2 linked regions of the Phreatobacter oligotrophus genome follow. The protein of the gene in region 2 interacts with the protein of the main gene of each other region in a pairwise test. Links are inferred from orthologs where the notes say so. Each region holds a gene or a part of one and is shown on either strand. Other genes may lie near its edges.

Region 1 (16,436 bases), on a different replicon or contig from region 2:
TGCAAGGCGACTGATGCCCACCCGCCGTGGCGAGGCCATGTCGAGGAGATGCGCCCATGACCACCCGCCGCTCGTTCACCTGGGGCGCCTCGGCGCTGGGCCTCACGCTGGCCGCACCCGGCATCCTGCGGGCCCAGTCCTATCCGTCGCGGCCGGTCCGGATGCTGGTGGGCTTTGCGCCGGGCGGGCCGACCGACATCGTGGCGCGGCAGCTCGCCCAGTACATGACCGAGCCGCTGGGGCAGAGCATCGTCATCGAGAACCGTGGCGGCGCCAATGGCAATATCGCGGCGCAGGAGATCGCCTCGGCTGCCCCCGACGGCTACAACCTCTTCTACAACACCTCGGCCATCGCCATCAGCCCGGCGCTCTATCCGCGCCTCGGCTATGACGTGAAATCCTTCGTTCCGGTCGGGCTCACCGCCACCGTGCCGATGGTCCTCGAGGTTCATCCGCAGATGCCGGTGAACACGGTCGACGAGTTCGTGGCCTATGTGAAGGCCAATGCCGACAAGCTCTCCTATGCCTCCACCGGCAACGGCTCGATCACCCATCTCGGCACGGCGCTGCTGCTCGGGCGCATCGGCGCCAAGGTCACGCACGTGCCCTATCGCGGCAGTGCGCCGGCGCTGGTCGACCTCGCGGGCGGGCGCGTGCATTTCATGTCGGACACGATCAATTCCTCGCTGCCCTTCATCAAGGACGGCCGTCTGAAGCCGCTGGCGGTCACCAGCAAGGATCGGCTCGCCGCCCTGCCGAACATCCCGACCCTCACGGAGCTAGGGCTGCAGGATGTCGAGGTCGGCGCCTGGCAGGGCATCGTTGCCCCGGCAGGCACGCCGGCCGAGATCGTCACCAAGGTCAATGCGGCCATGATGACGGCGCTGCGCAACAAGGACTTCCTCGCCCGTCTCGAGGAGCAGCAGACCACGCCGCTCGGCTCCACGCCGGCCGAGTATGGCGCCTACATCACCGCCGAGCTCGCCCGCTGGGACAAGGTGGTGAAGGAGAACGGCATCACCATGAACTGAGGGCCGTGGGAGGGGAGTGATCATCACCTATGTGATCATGATGATCGTGTTGACGAATTCGCTGCCCTCCCGTAGCACCGCCCCACCAGAACAAGCCGGGAGGACGACATGGCGGACGAGATGATGACGGTGGGCCTTGGCCTGCGGTTCGAGGACACGCCGGTCGGGATGAAGTTCAAGACCATCGGCCGCACGGTCACCGAGGCCGACATCACCATGTTCGTCGGCGTCACCGGCATGGTCGAGGTGCTCTTCACCAACATGGAATATCTCGCCGAGGAATCGCTGTTCGCCGGCAAGCGGCTGGTGCCGGGCGCGCTGGTCTATTCCTTCGCGGAAGGGCTCCTCATGCAGACCGTGGTCCAGGGCGTCGGCCTGTCGTTCCTCGGCATGGAGCTGAATGTCGAGGGGCCGACCTTTGCCGGCGACACGCTGCATGTGGAATGCGAGGTGCTGGAATCCCGCCCGACCAAGAAGGCCGGCCGTGGCATCGTGAAGACGCGCAACCGCGTCATCAACCAGCGCGGCGAATGCGTGATGACCTATACGCCGACGCGCCTGGTGAAGGGCCGCGACTACTCGCCGAAGGGCTGAGGGGGCCGTGGGACCGCTCGCGGGCGTCCGCATCCTCGACCTCACGACGGTGATGATGGGCCCCTCGGCGACGCAGGGGCTCGCCGAACTCGGCGCCGACGTCATCAAGGTCGAGGCGCCGGGGGGCGATCCCGTCCGCTATATCGGCCCGGCGCGCCACCACGGCATGGGGGCGCTGTTCCTCAATGCCAACGGGTCGAAGCGGTCGATCGTGCTGGACCTCAAGAGCGACGGCGGGCGGGCGGCGCTGCTCAGGCTCTGCGAGGGGGCCGATGTCCTCGCCTACAACATCCGCCCGCAGGCCATGGGGCGGCTCGGCCTCGGCTATGACGATGTCCGGGCGGTGCGGCCCGACATCCTCTATGCCGGCATGTTCGGCTATGGCCAGGAGGGGCCCTATGCGGCCCGCCCGGCCTATGACGACCTGATCCAGGGGGCGGCCTTGCTGCCGTTCCTCATCGCGCGCGCGGGCGACGGCACGCCGCGCTATGTCCCCGCGGCCATCGCCGACCGGGTGGTGGGCCTCGCGGCGGTCGGGGCCATTTCCGCCGCGCTCTATCACCGGCAGAAGACCGGCGAGGGGCAGCGGCTGGACGTGCCGATGTTCGAGACCATGGTCGGCCTGACGCTGGCCGACCATCTTGGCGGGCTCACCTTCGACCCGCCATTGGGTGAGGGCGGCTACCAGCGCCTCCTGTCGCCGGAGCGTCGTCCCTATCGCACCCGCGACGGCTTCATCTGCGCGCTCGTCTACAATGACAAGCAGTGGAAGTCTTTCTACGAAGCCACGGGCCGGGCTGATGAATTTGCCTCCGACCCGCGCCTCGTCTCGATCAAGACGCGCACCGAGCATATCGACGCGCTCTATGCCGAGGTCGCCGCCACGTTCCGCGAGCGGACGACGGCCGAATGGATGGACTTGCTGGAGCGGGCCGACATTCCCTTCGTGCCTGTCCACGATTTCGGTTCGATCCTCGAGGACCCGCAGGTCCAGGCGGTGAACCTCCTCCCCGTCGTCGATCATCCGAGCGAAGGACGGATCCGCAAGATCCAGCCGGCGACGCGCTGGTCGAAAACGCAGGCCGTGCCGCACCGGCCGGCGCCTCGCCTCGGCGAGCACACGCGTTCGCTGCTGGCGGAGGCTGGCTTTAGCGACGGCGAGATCGACCGGCTGGCCGCCGAGGGCGCCATCGGCCTCGGCTGAGGCCGCCCGTCAGGCCGCGGCGGTCCCGCGCAACTCCGCCGCCATCTGCCGCGCGAATTGCGGATAGGTCTCCTCGAGCTCCGTCAGCACCCGGCCGCGCAGCAGGGCGAGGGTGGCGGGATCCGGGTCGGGCGTCGCCGGCACCACCTCATCATGGTCGAAGGCGAAGCCGGTCGCGGCCTTGACCTCGGCGAGGCTGTGGCCGGGATGGACGCTCTCCAGCCGGAACCGGCGCTTCGCCTTGTCGAAGGAGAAGAGGGCGAGGCTGGTGAGGAGGGCGTGCGGCCCGCCGGGACGGTAGACCTCGCCATCGCTGGTGCCGGGCGCCGAGACGAAATCGACCTTCTCGACGAAGACGCGGGGCGTGTGTTCCTCGCGGAAGAGGATGACGCGCGGCACGACGAAATAGAGATAGGCCGAGCCGAAGGAGCCGGGCCAGCGCACGGGGTTGCGCGGATAGTCGCCGGTGCCCACGAGATTGATGTTGGCCTCGCCGTCGATCTGGCCGCCGCCGAGGAAGAAGGCGTCGATGCGCCCCTGGCCGGCGCAGTCGAAGAGCTCGGCCGAGCCGTTGGTGAAGAAGTTGTGCTCGCGCGAGCCGAGGATGGAGATGCGCACACGCGGCTTGCCGTCGCGCTCGGCGAGCGCCCTGAGCAGCATGGCGCCGGCGGCCGGAATGGGGGAGGAGGCGCCGACCGCGACATGGCGGACGCCGTCGAGCAGGCCGGCAATGGCGACGATCAGGCGCTCGCGCGGCAGGACAAGAACCATCACACCGCCTCCAGCAGGCGGTCGGCGCCGTCGAGGAAGGCGCGGAAGCCCTCCGGCGTGCGCGCCTCGCGGGCATAGCGGCCGATGGCCTCCATGTCGGCGGGATATTCGCCCCACAGGCCAATGGGCGCGGCGCCATTCTTCGCCACCGCCACCGCCTCGACATAGAGGGCGGGGAGGACGCCCGCCGCGGTCACCTCATCGGCCAGCAGGCTCGTCTCGACGATGCGCTCGACGGTGACGATGGTGCGCTCGGCGGCATAGGCGAGGCTGGCGAGCTCGCGGCGGCGGCCGATCCAGACATTGCCGTCGCGATCGGCCATGGGGCAGTGGAAGATCGCCACGTCCGGCCGGATGGCGGGGATGGCGACGATCGGATCCGGCTCGTCGGAGAAGGGGTTCTGGATGACCTTCCAGTCCGGCCGGTTGGCGAGGAGGTCGGTGCCGATCATGCCGCGCAGGGTGGCGAAAGGCACGCCCTTTTGCGCCGCCAGGAAGCCCGCATGGACGGCAGGGCAGGTGGCGTCCATCACCTTGACGGAGCCTTCCCGCACGGCCCGGGTGAAGCAGGGCGCGCCGCCCGCCTCGCCGAGCGTCATGGCGCTGGTCTCGATGGTGGCGACGCAGCCCGCGCCGATCAGCATGTCGGGCTGCATGCCGCCGGTCGGCAGGCAGACGACGTGGAGGTCGCGCAGGCCCCGCGCGATGAGCGGCCGGGTCATCGCCATGGAGACGCCGGCATAATCCACGGGGAGCGCCAACTTCGCCCCGTGAGGGACCATGGCGGCGAGATCGTCGAGCGTGGGTTGCGTCATGGCGGGCCTCCCTGCGGCCAGTGCGCCGCGCCCGGTCTTCCGGCGGACCGGGTGACTATCCGCCCGCGGCGCCGCCGCTGGCAACCCGGCCCATGGGAAGACCCGTGCAAACGAAAACGCCGGGGCTTTGCGGCCCCGGCGTTGCTGGTTCCGCCCTGAGGCGGAGCAGTTCAGTAGTTGTAGGGGTTGCCCTGGCGGTCGATCTGGACCTGCTGGGCCTGCGTCACCGCGGCCGGGTTGGCGAAGCGGCGGGCGGCGAACTCGCGCGGGGCCTGGGTCTGGTACTGCGTGACGGCAGCGGCCTCGGTGACCGAACCGGCGGTCTCGGACTGGGCGAGGGCCGGGGCGGCGAGGGGGGCGGCCAGCACGGCAGCGAGGATGAGCTTCTTCATGACGATCTCCATCGGATCATTCGCGGGGGGAGGGACACGCCCGCCGCGAGTTGTGTTCAGCTGTCGGCGGGAGGTGTCCGCCGTCGACGCCCGTGAGATGGACCCTCGGCTGCTCACTTTCCAATCACGAGAATGCGAAATCGCCTAAATCGTCGCCAGTTAACAATTGCATTTTTGCAAAGACGCATGACCTAGCGTCATCTGGCCGTCACAAAGCAGCAGCGCCGGGGAGGGCCCCGGCGCTGCGCAGTCGATCGGTGGAAGGCGCGACCGTCAGTGGTCGTAGGTGAAGATGTCGCGGTCCTTGGTTTCGGGCACGAAGAGCACGCCGATGACGAAGGTCATCAGGGCGATCACGATCGGGTACCAGAGGCCGTAGTAGATGTCGCCGGTGGCCGCCACCATGGCGAAGGAGGTCGCCGGCAGCAGGCCGCCGAACCAGCCGTTGCCGATATGGTAGGGCAGCGACATGGCGGTGTAGCGGATGCGGGTCGGGAAGAGCTCGACCAGGGCCGCGGCGATCGGGCCGTAGACCATCGTCACGTAGATGACGAGGATCGTCAGGATGCCGATGATCCACAGGGCGGTTCCGCTGCCGAGCGCCGCGAAGAAGCCGTTGACCTTGATGATCTCGGGATTGTTCGGGGCCGGGTAGCCGGCGGCCTGGGTGGCGCGGGTGAGGTTGGCCACGTACTGCGCGTCGATCGGAACCGCCGTGCCGTTGACCGTGACCGAAGCGCCCGAGCCGGCGGGGCCGTTCACCAGGTCATACTTGATGGCCTGGTTGGCCAGACCCACGCGGGCCACGTCGCAGGGCGCCGTGAACACGCGGGTGCCGACCGGATTGAAGACGTTGCCGCAGCCCGCGGGATCCGCGGTCAGCACCACCTTCACCTGCTCGTGGGCGCGGTGCAGGGCCGGGTTGGCGGCCTTGGTCAGCGCGGCGAAGAGCGGGAAGAAGGTGACGGCGGCGATGAGGCAGCCGGCCATGATAATCGGCTTGCGGCCGATCCTGTCCGACAGCGAGCCGAACACGATGAAGAAGCCGGTGCCGAGGATCAGCGACCAGGCAATCAGCACGTTCGAGGTGAACAGGTCCACCTTGAGGATGCTCTGCAGGAAGAACAGGGCGTAGAACTGACCGGTGTACCAGACCACGGCCTGGCCGGCGGTGAGGCCGAACAGGGCGAGCAGGGCGATCTTGGCGTTCTTCCACTGGCCGAAAGCCTCCGACAGCGGCGCCTTCGAGCCGGTGCCTTCCGCCTTCATCTTCTGGAAGGCCGGGCTCTCGTTCATCTGCAGACGGATCCACACCGAGATGGCGAGGAGGAAGATCGACAGCAGGAAGGGAACGCGCCAGCCCCAGGCCGCGAACTCGGCCTCGCCGAGATAGACGCGGATGGAGAGGATGACGAGCAGCGACAGCAGCAGGCCGATGGTCGCCGTCGTCTGGATCCAGGCGGTGTAGAAGCCGCGGCGGCCGACGGGGGCGTGCTCGGCCACATAGACCGCGGCGCCGCCATACTCGCCGCCCAGCGCCAGGCCCTGGAGCATGCGCAGGATGATGAGGATGACCGGGGCGATCCAGCCGATCGTGGCGTAGGAGGGCAGCAGGCCGACCAGGAAGGTCGAGGCGCCCATGATGAGGATCGTCACGAGGAAGGTGTACTTGCGGCCGACGAGGTCACCGAGGCGGCCGAAGACGAGGGCGCCGAACGGGCGCACGAGGAAGCCGGCGGCGAAGGCCAGCAGCGCGAAGATGGCGCGCGTATTGGCGTCGAAGGGCGCGAAGAACTGCGCGCCGATCATCACGGCCAGGGAGCCGTAGAGGTAGAAATCGTACCATTCGAAGACGGTACCGAGCGAGGATGCGAGAATGACCTTCCGCTCCTCAGCAGTCATGGGACGCGGGGTTACCGGCGCGCCCGCAGCCGTGGCCATGGTCATGGGGTGTTTCCTTCCTGAATTGGGGTGGCAAGTTGGCGGCGTGGCCGCGACTGCTTCTTCTTGTCGTTGCCGGTTCCGCGCGAGGAACCGCTGTCCTAGGACTAATCCGCGCAGCGACGCTTTGTCGCCTCGACAATGGTTGATGAGACTTAAGTCGCAGTGGTCGTATTGGCTGGCGATGCGGCGGTATTCGGCTATGCGGCCCGCGATGGGCACCATGCCGCGCCGGGCGCGTTCATGATGAATCAAGGATGAAGCCCCGCCGCGGCCCGCGGCGCCTGCGGCCGGGCCCGAGCTGGGTTAGACTTGGCGACAGCCACGCGGGCCGACCCGCGTCATCCGGGAGGTCCTGCCATGTCCCGCATCGTGCCCTCGCATCGCATCGCGCTCCCTCTCGGGGCGCTGCTCGGCGTTGCGTTCCTCGTGGCTGCCGGGGCGACCGCACCGGCCGTCGCCCAGACCCGCAGCATCGTCATCACCGACGAGCACCTGCCGGACGGCACCCTCGTGACCCGCCACATCTATCGCTGCGATGGCTGCCCGGTGCGGCGGGTGAGGGCGGGGACGTGGCGCCAGCGCCCGACGGTCGACTATGGCCAGGCCCTGCCGATCTACCAGCCGCCGATCTACAGCCATCCGCCCGAGGTGATTCCCGCCCGCCCGGGCCTGCCCCGCTCCGGGCCCTATGGCGTCACCGGCGCGCCGCGCGACCCGGTGACCGGGCGCCTGCCGATGGGGCCGCGTCCGCCCTACTATCCCAGCGGGTCCGACGCCCGCGTCATCACCATGGGCGATCCGGCGATGCGCCAGCCCTCGCGGGCCCGCTGAGCCGGTTCAGCGCCGCAGGCCGAGCCGCGTCGTGACGGCATAGAGCGACAGCGCCGCGGCGTTGGAGACGTTGAGGCTCTTGATCGCGCCGGGCATGTCGATGCGGGCGAGGACGTCGCAGGTCTCGCGGGTGAGCTGGCGCAGGCCCTTGCCCTCGGCGCCGAGCACCAGCGCGACGGGCGCGCGCAGCTTCACCGCGTCGAGGTCCTCCTCGCCTTCGCTGTCGAGGCCGATGATCTGGAAGCCCTGGTCGCGCAGGGTGGCCATGGCGCGGGCGAGGTTCTGCACCGTCACGAAGGGCACATGCTCGAGACCGCCCGAAGCGCTCTTGGCGAGCACGCCGGTTGCTTCCGGCGAGTGGCGGTTGGTCGTGACAATGGCCTTGACGCCGAAGGCCGCCGCCGAGCGGACGATGGCGCCGACATTGTGCGGATCGGTGATCTGGTCGAGCAGCAGCAGCACGCCCTCGGCCGGCATGTCCTCGATATCCGGCGCGTCCAGCGCATCGGCCTCGGCGAAGAGGCCCTGGTGGACGGCGTCGGGCGTCGCGGCGAGGCGCTTGTCGATCTCGCGCACCGGCACGATGGTCGCCTCGTGGGCGATGCCCTCCTCGTCGAGGCGTTTGGCGGCATTCTCGGTGGCGAGCAGGAGGCGGATACGCCGGCCGCGGTTCTTCAGCGCCTCGGACACCGTGTGCCAGCCATAGAGCAGCACCGTGCCGGTTTCGAATTCGGGCGCGGCCTCGCGCAGCACCCGGCCACCACGGCCCTTGAAGGGCTTGCCGGGCTTGGAGAAGGGGCGGAACGGCTTCTTCGGGCCGCGCGGAGGGGTCGTGCTCATGCGCCCTCATCCCATGGGGCTGGTCGCGGCGCAACGGCGAAGCGCTGGCCGTGCCTCCCGCAGGCCGCGTGACCGCCGCGCTGTGGACCGCGGCGCCGCCGGGACCGACGCGGTGCTTTGCCGGTTGACAGGGCAGGGGGGTGTCCCTATCAAGCGCGCCACGCCCCGGGGCCACCGCCCCGATCCGGGCATGGGACGGGGGAATGTCCCGAGCGGCAAAGGGGGCGGACTGTAAATCCGCTGGCTATGCCTTCGCAGGTTCGAGTCCTGCTTCCCCCACCATCCCACCTCTCAGGCCCAGCGGTTATGCGGGTTTGGTGGCATCAAAGACCAGGGTGCGAGCAAGCCGTGGTGATGGCCTGATGAGGCTACTCGCGGTCGATCCTCGATCCGATCAGTTCGCCTTTTCGTTTAGTCATACTGATCTGGAACAAAAATAGAACATTGTTGTCAAGGCGCCATTGCGTCTGCACTCTGGGCGTGCAGAAATCCGACCGGCTCAGCGGAGGTCTCATGTCGCTTCGGACGATTGTCGTGGTGCTTATGGTCTCACTGTCGTTCGCTGTCGCGAACGCTTGTGGCCTTGTGACCCAAGAGACCGCGTCAATTCGGCGTCCACTCGATCAGATATCCGAGATGATACCTCCAATCAGCGTCTCCGAGGGAGCCGCGTTTCGGCGGGCATGGGCATCCGCTTCATCCACAGAAAAGCGTCGGCTTATCGAGAACCCATTGTTCGGCGTTTGGTCGATCCACGATTCGGTGGATTCGATCCGGAAATCCCTCGGGGTGATCGAGGCGGAGAGGAGGGGTCCCGTTCAGACCGAAGAAGTCATCGAGGTGGTTGCGGCGGTCGTGACGCTCAACTCGACAATTTCGATTTGGATTAATGCGGACCCCAAGCTGCCCCACTATCCGACGACGGAGGTCACAGAGCGAATCCTTCGGGCACAGCAAGCGGCGCAAGACGCGGCTCTCAGCGCCGCGAAATGCATCCTCCGTCACGAGTGAGCGCTGATGAGCGACGACGCCAAAAGCAAAGACAAGAAGAAGACCTGCTTCGTCGTCGGACCCATCGGCGGGGATGACACGCCCGAACGAGTTCACGCGGATTGGCTCCTGAAGGGGATCATCATCCCTGTCTTCTGGGAGCATTTTCCCAACTTCGAGGTCGTAAGGGCGGACACGATCAACGCTCCGGGGTTGATCGATAGCCAGATCATCGAACGGCTGTTGACGTTTGACCTCGTGATCGCAGACCTCTCGTTCCTCAACCCGAACGCCTTCTACGAACTCGGAATTCGCCACTCGCAAGGTGGCGCCACGATCCATATGGTCCGGAAGGGAGACCGGCTTCCGTTTGATAACTCGATGTACCGCGCGATCGTCTATTCCCTTACGAAGGTGGACGATCTGGAGGTCGCGAAGGCGTCGCTCGTCAGCGCGATCACTGAGACGCAGAAGCCAGATTTCCAAACCCTCAACCCCGTCACGATGACGCAAGGCATCCGGAAGATGCAGGAACATGCAACGCCTGAAATGCGGGTCATGTACCGGCAAATTCAGTCGGTGATGTCGCGCCTCCAGAGCATTGAAGAAGAGCGCATCTACCATTCGGGGCGAGGCGGTCTAACTGTCTTCGAGGTGGTGCCACCAAATCCGGAACACCAGTATCTCTTCATCCATAACAATGGGAAACAGATCGAGCTTGCAGCGCTACCGGCGATCGAGCAGGCACTGATCGCGAACGGTTTCCTCCAGAGAATGCGCGTCGTTGAGTTGGACCATGCCTTCTACTTCGGTGTTTCCCGTCCCATCAACCTCGACGTTCTTCCGCTCGGAATGATGAAAGTTGAGACAAGCCAACTTCCACCGATGTCCACTTCAGGACTAACAGAGGTACTGAAGGGCCTGCGGGAGCGATACGGGTGCTCGAACGAGGGGGCGGTGAGGATCGTGAAGACCGACTAGCCTTCACCCGGGATGTCCGGATCAATCCCGGTCCCGGTCAAAGGCTCACCCGAGTCATTGGCGTTCTCGTCCCTCGGAACAGGGGCGCCGATCCTAAGGCCCAACAAGGCCACACAGAGGCGACCGAGTTAGCGCGTCGCCCGTCGTACAGGTAAGAGTGTCAGGACAAGTTCTTTAGGCGGTTCAAAGCTCCCTTTGTGCTCGCACTTCGGACTTAGAATAACGTTTTAAAACAAGAATCGTACTTCTGCTTTCCCCACCATCCCACCTCTTAGGCCCAGCATAGCGCGCGGCCTAAGCCCTCTCGCCGAAGCAGGTGCGCTGACGCTTCCGCGAGCTTCTTTCGGTTGGCTGAGCGGGTGTCGTGCGACGCCTGTCGACCGCCGACCCATCCGAATATCGCTTCCAACATGCTTTCGGTTGCACCGTTCTCTGTTGCCCTGGTCGCGCCTGCCTTCCGCAGTCCGTGCGCTGATTTCTGCACCCGGCGTCGTTGCACACCTCGCGGAACCAGTTGCCGAAGCTTTCCTTCGTGAAGGCTCCACCCTTCTCGCCGCCGATGAAGGTTGTCGTGCCGGTCGGGCTCGCATCAATGGATGCTTGGAGTTCCGGCAAGATCGGGAGGGACGCAATGACCCGAAGATGAGTTAGACGACGCAACGTCCGTTGCGCGCCGCTTCTGGGGACGTCAACGAGTGGTCGCTGTCAGCTCGAACCTATCGGAAAGGCTCGCGAGCCCGCCGGTCGCCAGCAGGGCGGAAAGCGGCAGGGAGGCGCCTGGCTTTGCCGCGATGGCGATGGTGAGAACCTTCGGGTCGGACACAAACCGCATCAGCGCATCGGGAACGGCGCGGTTGGGGACGCCTTCTGTCATACGCTGCACGATGCCTGAGGCCTGCCGCGAGAAGGTCGATCGAACGTCAGCGACGGAGCGGGAGGTGGCGCGGGCATCGCGGGCAACCACCCGCTCGAAAAGGCCATCATCGCGGATCGTCACGCTGAGAGTGCGAATCTGCGCTTCATTCCAACGGGCGTTGGCGCCCGATGGCACCTCGGTGAAAACCTCAGGCGCGACATTGCTCATCAGCCCGGCGAGGGTGATGGCACCCAAGCCCGGCAGATCGACCCCAAGTCTGTCGAGCTTGAGTTCTCGGGCTGCGGGGGACCAGCTTCCCTCCAGCGCCGCCGAAACGACGAGCGCGTCGAGGCCCAGTGCGCGGATGTTGCGGATGGAAGGGGTTGTGTCAGCCGCCGGCAGCGGCACGGTTACCTCGTCGAGGCGCGCCCGATACCGCGTCGGCACATCGTCGGACGAGGGGCGATCGGCGCCAATGACCAGCGCCTTGATTCGGATCTCGTTCGGCAGCGTCTGGCCGGTCCGGGGCGGTGTGACGAGCCGGATGTCGCTGATCTCGACCGCACCCATGAGCCCGAAGTCGCCGGCCCGCGCACCTGGCATCAGCCTGAGATCGGACAGGGTTGCCCGCTCGGCCGAGACCCGTGTTCCGGTTCCATACACGGCTTCGACGCGCTCCAGAACCGCCGATCGGAGAACCGGTCTGGCCGCGTCGGACGGCGGCGCGGCACCGCCGATCAGGCGGACGAGGAAGGCTGCGTCGAGTTCGCTCGCATTGAAGCTGGCGAAGCGCGCTGGCTGCGACGGGCCGGAGCCAAACTGTCCATCTGTGCCCTGTGCCTGACGGATCCGGCCTGCGGACAGTCCGGTCAGTTGGAGCCTGCCAAATCCAAGGAACGCCCGTGGCCCGCCCTGGCTGCGTTCAACGCGCAGGTTGGTGAAGCGCACGCTGGAGGCGCCGAGTTGCCCCAGTCGGTCGATCATCGCATCGGGGTTGCCGGAACGGACAGCCGCTTCCAGGGATGAGCGCGTGGCGCTCGACCCGGCAATGTCGATCGCTTCCGCCGCGAGCCGGAATCCCTGGCCCGAGAGCAGGACGTCCCGCATCGTCACCGTTTCCGCGGGTTGGCTGAGGGCGGTGAACGGGGCGATCGCGACGAAGCCCATGGCGAGGGCCAGCCCTCGCGCCACAAGCGATCTCCGACCGCGTGAAAGCATTTGTCCGGTCATGGCCGTGGGTTCCTCGTCACTGTCACTCGCCTCAGCGCCCACTGCGTCCACCCACCGAGGAGCCACCCGGGCCGCGGTCAAAGTCGCCGACATCCAGCACGCAGGCTGTCCCGGCCCGGTTCGGCACACGGCCCGGCGGACAGCGCAGCGGTTCCCGCGCGGCGGCCGGCTGGACGTTGGGGCGGGAGGGCGCGGGGGCTGCCCGCTCGGTCGGCACTGCGGGGCGCTGCGGCGCGGTCCGCGTCGGCGGCACCACATCGCGCGGAACGGCGCGGCGGATTGCAGGAAATAGTCCGGCAACCCGCCCGACGCACTGGTCGCCGTTGCGGCTGCCCACCTGACCGGGAGGGCATGCCATGCACTGGTTCTGGGTGATGGTCCCGCCCGATGCGGTGACCGCGGTCAGGGCCACAGTGCGCTCGTTGTCGGCGCAAGGCCGGCAGGTCGTTGGCTGAGCCGTGCTGCCACCGCTCGCCGCAGCGCCCGCCATTCCCCCTCCGGGCAGGGGGCTCTGGATCGCGATCTCGACTCCGCCCGCCACCTGATTGCCACCGAGGCCACCGCCCGCGGTCAGCGCGCCGCTGGGACCCGGCGCGAGGGTTCCCTGCAGTCCGGCGCCAATATTGGCATTGGCCTGCGTCACAGGCTGGAAGGGCGGTGCCTGGAACATGCTGCCGGGACCGCAGACCGAGGCGCAGGAGAGAAACTCGCCGCTGCCGCCACGCCCTCCGCTGATCTGGGTGCCGACCGGACAGCTCATGCATGTATCGCCAGCCCGGATCTGGTCGCTCGCGCACGGGGTGCGGCAGGTGCCGTCGATGTTGCGCTGGCCGATGGGACAGCTGTCGCAGGTCTCGACCCCGTTGATGAAGCGCCCGCTAGGAACGGCGTCGTCGCCGCAGTTGGGGATGCATCGTCCGGCCTTCTGGTCGAAGTTGCCGCTGGCGCAGGCCGGGATGGCCGCGCAGCTCGACCCGGTGTCGTATTGACCGCTCGGGCATTGGCAGGCGCCGCCAGCATAGGGCGCGAACATGGTGTCATTGTAGGTGGTCGGCTTGTCGTTGGCCGAAGCATTGTATTGCAGCCAGGGGCGGGCCGCGCAGCTCGGCGTGCAGCCTGTTCCGCCCGTGTTGAACTGGAAGCCGGCCGGGCAGCTCCAGCAGCCGGAATTGTCGGTGTTGATCAGGTGGCCGGGCGCGCAGATGATCGGCCGGGAGCACTGACCGGTTGCCGCGTCACGGTTGAAACCATGGGGGCAGGCGCGGCACCAGCCGTCGACATTGGTCTCCGCGGCCGAACAGGCCGCGCAACTATAGACCTGGGTCGGAATGTAGCCGCCATTCAGGCTGCTGTAGATGTTCGTCCAGACCGTCTTCCAGCCGTTGGGGAGCGCGCAGGTGCAGGTGCGCGTGTCGGCAAGGGTCTGGTAGGTCGTGCCCGGACTGCACGCTGCGGGAGGGCCTGTTGGCGGCGGCGGCTCATCGGAACAGCTCTTGAAGAAGCAACCTATGCTGTGTCCGACATCCTTCACGCCGCCCCAGATCTCGTCGAGCCCGGGGCAGACCTGGACGGCGTCGCACACTTCCTTGGCGGTCTTGTAGACCTCGCCGATCGTGCCGCAGATCTCCTTGGTGGTCTTGTTGATGCCGCACACGGCCTCCACCACGGCGGTGGCAACGGCGCCGGGATCGTCGAACAGGGCGCCGACAACGGCCTTGGGATCGTCCAGGACCATCCCGGCCAGATCAGTGCAGGCCTCGGCGCTGTTGCCTGCCGCGGCGGCCGCATTGACGATGTCCTCAGCGACGTTCTTCAGAATCGCGGCCGTCCCGGCTGCCGCGCATCCGCATTTCAGATATTCTCCGATGGGTCCGAGCGCCGCCATGAACTTTTCGCTGAGCGCCGCGCCGATCTCGCCCGCCGCCTGATGGGCGACCGAATTGATCACGTCGATGGCGACCTGTGGCAGCATGCTGCGCAATGCGCCGCCGATCAGGCTGTCCGGGTCCTCGATGAGCCCACTGAGGAAGTCCGCGATCTGGCCCGCGACGAAGGTGCCGATGGCCGCGTTGCAGCTCTTGGGATCGGTGAACGGCTCGTTGCCGCCGGCCGTGGTCACGATGTAGATGCCCGTCATCGCAGCCATGGCGGCGATGGTAAAAGGGTCGCCGGCGGCAGCCTGCGAGACGCACTGGGCATAGGTGGGATCAGCCAGGGCATTGGCGACCTTGAGGGAGCCCTCGGCCACCGCGTCCACGCCGTTAACGACGGCGCCGACGACACCCATGCAGTCCTTGAGCTTGTCGGTCACCGTGTTGGCGTGCGCGCTTGTCCCCAGCCCCATGACGATGACGGCCGAGAGCAGCATCGAGCCGAGGACCGCGCGGACCCTGGAAGACCTGAACCATCGGTCGGCGCGCATGACCTACCTCTCGGAATGCGGACAGTCACTCAAGGGACAAGGCGATGTTCGGCCGGCGGTCCTCAGGGCGCTCGATAGCCATTGGGGACGTCGACCCCATAGAGGCGCTGCAACTCGCCCCGATCGCGCGGCTGGGCGAACTGGCCATCCTGCGATGGCAGCAGGGGCGGGGAAGAGACGCTCAGTTTGGGCTGCGTCGCCGACAGGATGTGGAGGCGCATGTCGGAGGAGAGGTCGGGTCTGACACAGGCACCGGAGAAGGTGCGCCCCTCCGGACAGGCGGACGGTGCCGTCTGCGCGGCTTGCGACAATGCCGGGACGGGGACGAGCAGCGGCACGGATGCCACGACCATCGCCGAGGCGATCGTTCGGGCCATGACGAGCGTGTTCGAACGGGTTCCAGTCATCGCATCACATCCTGAAGCTTGTTCCGAAGCTGGCGATCCAGGCGTTGGTCGCGACAGCGGGCTGGCCCGAGCCGACCTGGATGACGCCACCCACCACCTTGTCGGGATTGACGCTCTGGTTGATCCAGACGTGCGCCACCGATGCGTTGAACTTCACGCCGTTGCCCAGGTCGTAGGCACCGGCCAGGCCGAGGGTCCAGGTGCTCTTGGCCGGCAGGAACTGGAACGTCGTGGAGTCGTAGCCGTTGCGGTCGCGATAGAGGAACGACAGCGTCGGTCCGATCGTGTAGCTGGCGCCCGAATAGGTGACGCCGCCGGTCAGTCGGACCATGTTGGAATTGGAATTCGCGGGCTCGGTCACGAGAGGCGGCGGTGGAGCCGCCGACAGGACCTGGTTGCGGCCCATGCTGGTGAAGTCCAGGTTCAGGGATGCCGCCCAGCGATCGTTGAACGTATAGCCGCTCTTCACGCCGACCATGATGCGGTCGCCGGCCCGGAACTGCGGTGCAGTGCCGAAGGGGTTCGTGAGCGTCGTGACCTGTTCCCACGAATAGGAGAGCATCGCCTTGATGACGAGCGCATCGCCGCGGTAGCCGGCCGACAAATTGGCTGTCGTAACGTCGCCCGGATTGTAGCGGATGAAGAAGTTCGGAACCTGGCTCTGCAGGAACGATCCCCGCGACGTGTAGCCGAGCCCCCAGCCGACGGTGACGTTTTCATTGACCGCGATATTGGCGCCGATCGACGGCCCGATGTTCAGGCCCTGGCCGAAGACCGGATTGGGCACGATGTCGGAATCGAGTGCCGATTTCGAATTGTTGACGTTGACCCCGGCGAAGCTTGAGACGGTGGGGATCGACACCGAGATTGCCGCGAAGGGCTGGATTCCGTTGATGCCGAAATAGGTGACACGCTGCGACAGCGTCAGGTCGACGGGTCGGGCCAGATTGCTGCTCGCACCGCCCGAATTCTGGCTCGACCACATGTAGCCGGAGCGTACGACCGATTCGAGCTTCCAGTCGGAACTGGGCCGACCCGTGAGCTGGAAGCCGACCGGAACGAAGACCTGGCTCCCGCGATTGCCAAGGGAGTCCCGCCACGAGTAATAGCGAGCCTCGGTATCGGCTG
Region 2 (3,162 bases):
CTTCCCCGAGGCCGGCACCCTGCTCTATCGCCCCCTGCTCCTCAGCGGCGAGGCGCAGCTGCGCCAGGGCCTTGCCGGGCTTCTCCTCGTCGACGAGGCGACCCCGCCGCTCCATGATCGTGAAGTGCCGCTCGTCCTCGCCGAAGCCCCCGGTGGCATCATGCTGGTCAACGGCCGCGGCGGGCCGGACCTCACCGTCCGACCCGGCGAAAGGCTCTGGCTGCGGATCGCCAATGCCACCGCCAACCGCGTGCTCCGGTTCGCGCTGCCTGACCAGACCCTCACCCTGATCGCCCTCGACAGCCAGCCCTGCGAGCCCTTCCCGCTCGACGGCGGCCGGCTCGTCCTCGGGCCGGGCCAGCGTGCCGAGCTGATCTGGGACGTCACAGGGGCCGGACCGGTCCTGCCGCTGCAGATCGCCCGGTTCGGCGGGCCGACGCTCTCGGCCGACATTCCGCTCGCGGGCCCGCCGCTCCGCGACGCGCCCTTGCCACCGCCACGCCCCCTGCCCCCCAACGCGGTGCCGCAGGCCATGGACTTCCGCCGGGCCCTGCGCTGGGACTGGACGATCGGCGGCACCGCCGAGGTCCCGACGCTTGCCGGCCGGGAGGACCGCGCGGTGCCCGCGACGCCCGCCTTCCGCGCCCGCATCGGCAGCGTCGTCGTCGTAACCATCCGCAACGATGCGCCGGTGCTGCACGCGCTCCACCTGCAGGGCCAGGCGGCGCGCCTGCTCGATGGGCTCGACGACGGCTGGAAGCCCTACTTCCTCGATACGGTGCTGGTCGCGCCCGGCATGACGGTCCGCCTCGCCTTCGTCACCGAACAGACCGGGCGGCTACTGGTCACCAGCCAGCCGATCAATGCCGACGGTGGCCCCGTCGCCATCGCTTATGACGTGACCTGAGCCGCAACGACCCGATCATTCCTCATCGTCCGGTGGCGCCGAGAGTGCCGCGACGAGGGGCGGAAGGACGCGCGGCAAGGCCTCGGGCAGATCCTCGGCGATCAGGCCCATCCCGGCCTGGTTCCCCGCGTCCCCATGCAGCCAGACCGCTGCGCTGGCCGCCTCGAAGGCCGGCATCCCCTGGGCGAGCAGACCCGTCACCATGCCGGCGAGCACGTCGCCGGAGCCGGCTGTGGCGAGCCAGGGCGGGGCATTGGCGGCGATGGAGGCGAGGCCGTCCGGCGTCGCAACGATCGTGTCGGGCCCTTTCAGGATGACGATGGCGCCGGATCGCTGCGCCGCGGACCGGGCGGCCGCGAGCCGTACCCCCTCCTCCACCGCACCGAAAAGCCGGCCGAACTCGCCGGCATGGGGGGTGAGGACCACAGGCCGTTCCGGCCAGGCGCGGATGCCGGCGAAGAGCGCATCCGGCGCCTCGGCGAAGGCGGTGAGCCCGTCGGCATCGATGACCGTGGCGGCGCCGCACGCCAGCGCCTCGGCGACGAGCGCCCGCGTCGCCTCGCCGGTGCCGAGCGCCGGTCCGAGGCAGACCGCATTGCGCCGCCGGTCGGCGAGGATGCTCGCGAGGCCGGCAGGCCCCTCCATCCGCTCCAGCATGATGGCGGTGAGATGCGCGGCGTTGACGGCGAGCGCCTCGGGGGGCGAGGCCAGCGTCACCAGCCCCGCTCCCGCCCGGAGCGCCCCCCGCGCGGCCAGTCGGGCCGCACCCGTGCGCGTCATGCCACCAGAGACGACCACCGCATGGCCGCGGTGATACTTGTGCCCATCAAGTTGCGGCATGGGAAAAGCATCGCCCCAGAGCGCCGGCTCATTGGCGAAATCGGTCGGCCGGATCCTGTCCAGCACCGCAGCGTCGATGCCGATATCCGCAACCCGCAGCGTCCCACACAGCGTCCGGCCGGGCATGAGCAGGTGCCCCGGTTTGCGGCGAAAGAAGGTGACGGTCTCGTCGGCGCGGATCGCCGCGCCCCGCACCGCGCCGGTCGCCCCGTCGACGCCCGAGGGAATGTCGGCGGCGATGACCCGGCACGGATGGGCGTTGACGGCGGCGATGACCTCCGCGGTCAACCGGTCGATCGGGCGCGACAGGCCGGCGCCATAGAGTGCGTCGATGACAACGGCGACGCGGCCATGATCCCAGCGCGCCAGCGGCACTGGCGCCCGCCCCCAGGCCTCGGCGGCCTCGACCGCATCAGCGGCGCGCGGGTCTGGCGGGCTGTCGGCCGCAACCGTGATCCGGAACCCGCGGTCGCGTAGGACGCGCGCGGCAACATAGCCGTCGCCGCCATTGTTACCGGGGCCGCAGAGCACCACCACCGCCGCGCCGAGCGGCGTGGTCCGCGCCACCGCATCGGCGATGGCGATGCCGGCCCGCTGCATCAGCACCCGCCCCGCCGTGCCTCCGGCGATGGTGAGCCGGTCGGCCTCGGCCATCGCGGCGGGTGACAGGAGGGCGGCGTGGTGACGCATGGGCTCCACTGTCGGCAGAGGAACGGCGCGGGTCAATTGCGCGCGCCGGACCGGGGGCAGGCCGCATTGCTTATTTTTTCATCATCGATAGGGAGTGACGCTCCTCCCGATCAGGACCTTCCGCGCCGCGATTGCCTTTTGGATGTGCAACATGCACAACCATTCGCCAGACTGGCGATCGACCACCCGGCCAACGCGTGACCATCTCGCGGCTTCGCGTTGATTTCGCGGGAAAATCACCGGATCGGCACTCTGGCACGTCTCCTGCTAGCCCGCGAAACGGTCCGGGGCGGGAGCCACAATCCGGCCGTCGGACCACAGGAGCAGGATCGGAATGAAGAAGATCGAGGCGATCATCAAGCCATTCAAGCTCGACGAAGTGAAGGAAGCGCTGCAGGAAGTGGGTCTTCAGGGCATCACGGTCACCGAGGCGAAGGGCTTCGGCCGCCAGAAGGGTCACACCGAGCTCTACCGGGGCGCCGAGTACGTCGTCGATTTCCTTCCCAAGGTGAAGATTGAGATCGTCATGCCGGACGACATGGTGGAGAAGGCGATCGACGCCATCCGCCGCGCCGCCCAGACCGGCCGCATCGGCGACGGCAAGATATTCGTGTCGACCATCGAGGAAGCCATCCGCATCCGCACGGGTGAGTCCGGCCTCGACGCCATCTGAGTTTGAATTCGGCGGGTGGCACCCGCCGCATGCCAACGTGCAAACCAAGAGG

Evidence for each region.
Region 1: the proteins of C8P69_RS11960 (region 2) and rlmB interact in binary tests that used the Escherichia coli proteins (3 or more experiments, as listed by UniProt). The link is inferred for Phreatobacter oligotrophus from one-to-one orthologs.

The regions. Positions count from the first base shown.
Region 1 is NZ_PZZL01000013.1:32,087-48,522, forward strand. What follows is about bases 6,506-9,444. They hold rlmB (23S rRNA (guanosine(2251)-2'-O)-methyltransferase RlmB), read right to left. Parts: upstream 8,423-9,444; coding sequence 7,589-8,422; downstream 6,506-7,588. Other genes in these bases: C8P69_RS20645 (MFS transporter), read right to left, coding at 6,506-6,754; C8P69_RS20650 (hypothetical protein), read left to right, coding at 7,109-7,582; C8P69_RS23605 (hypothetical protein), read left to right, coding at 8,936-9,433; C8P69_RS20670 (hypothetical protein), read left to right, coding at 9,440-9,444. Also shown: C8P69_RS20615 (Bug family tripartite tricarboxylate transporter substrate binding protein), read left to right, coding at 57-1,031; C8P69_RS20620 (MaoC/PaaZ C-terminal domain-containing protein), read left to right, coding at 1,140-1,625; C8P69_RS20625 (CaiB/BaiF CoA transferase family protein), read left to right, coding at 1,633-2,829; C8P69_RS20630 (CoA-transferase), read right to left, coding at 2,839-3,600; C8P69_RS20635 (CoA transferase subunit A), read right to left, coding at 3,600-4,415; C8P69_RS20640 (hypothetical protein), read right to left, coding at 4,586-4,807; more of C8P69_RS20645, read right to left, coding at 5,081-6,505; more of C8P69_RS20670, read left to right, coding at 9,445-10,393; C8P69_RS20675 (hypothetical protein), read right to left, coding at 11,082-12,416; C8P69_RS20680 (hypothetical protein), read right to left, coding at 12,511-14,901; C8P69_RS20685 (hypothetical protein), read right to left, coding at 14,964-15,308; C8P69_RS20690 (hypothetical protein), read right to left, coding at 15,313-16,436. UniProt on the Escherichia coli protein: Specifically methylates the ribose of guanosine 2251 in 23S rRNA.
Region 2 is NZ_PZZL01000004.1:457,353-460,514, forward strand. What follows is about bases 181-3,162. They hold C8P69_RS11960 (NAD(P)H-hydrate dehydratase), read right to left. Parts: upstream 2,438-3,162; coding sequence 923-2,437; downstream 181-922. Other genes in these bases: C8P69_RS11955 (multicopper oxidase family protein), read left to right, coding at 181-907; C8P69_RS11965 (P-II family nitrogen regulator), read left to right, coding at 2,772-3,110. Outside these bases: more of C8P69_RS11955, read left to right, coding at 1-180. UniProt on the Escherichia coli protein: Bifunctional enzyme that catalyzes the epimerization of the S- and R-forms of NAD(P)HX and the dehydration of the S-form of NAD(P)HX at the expense of ADP, which is converted to AMP.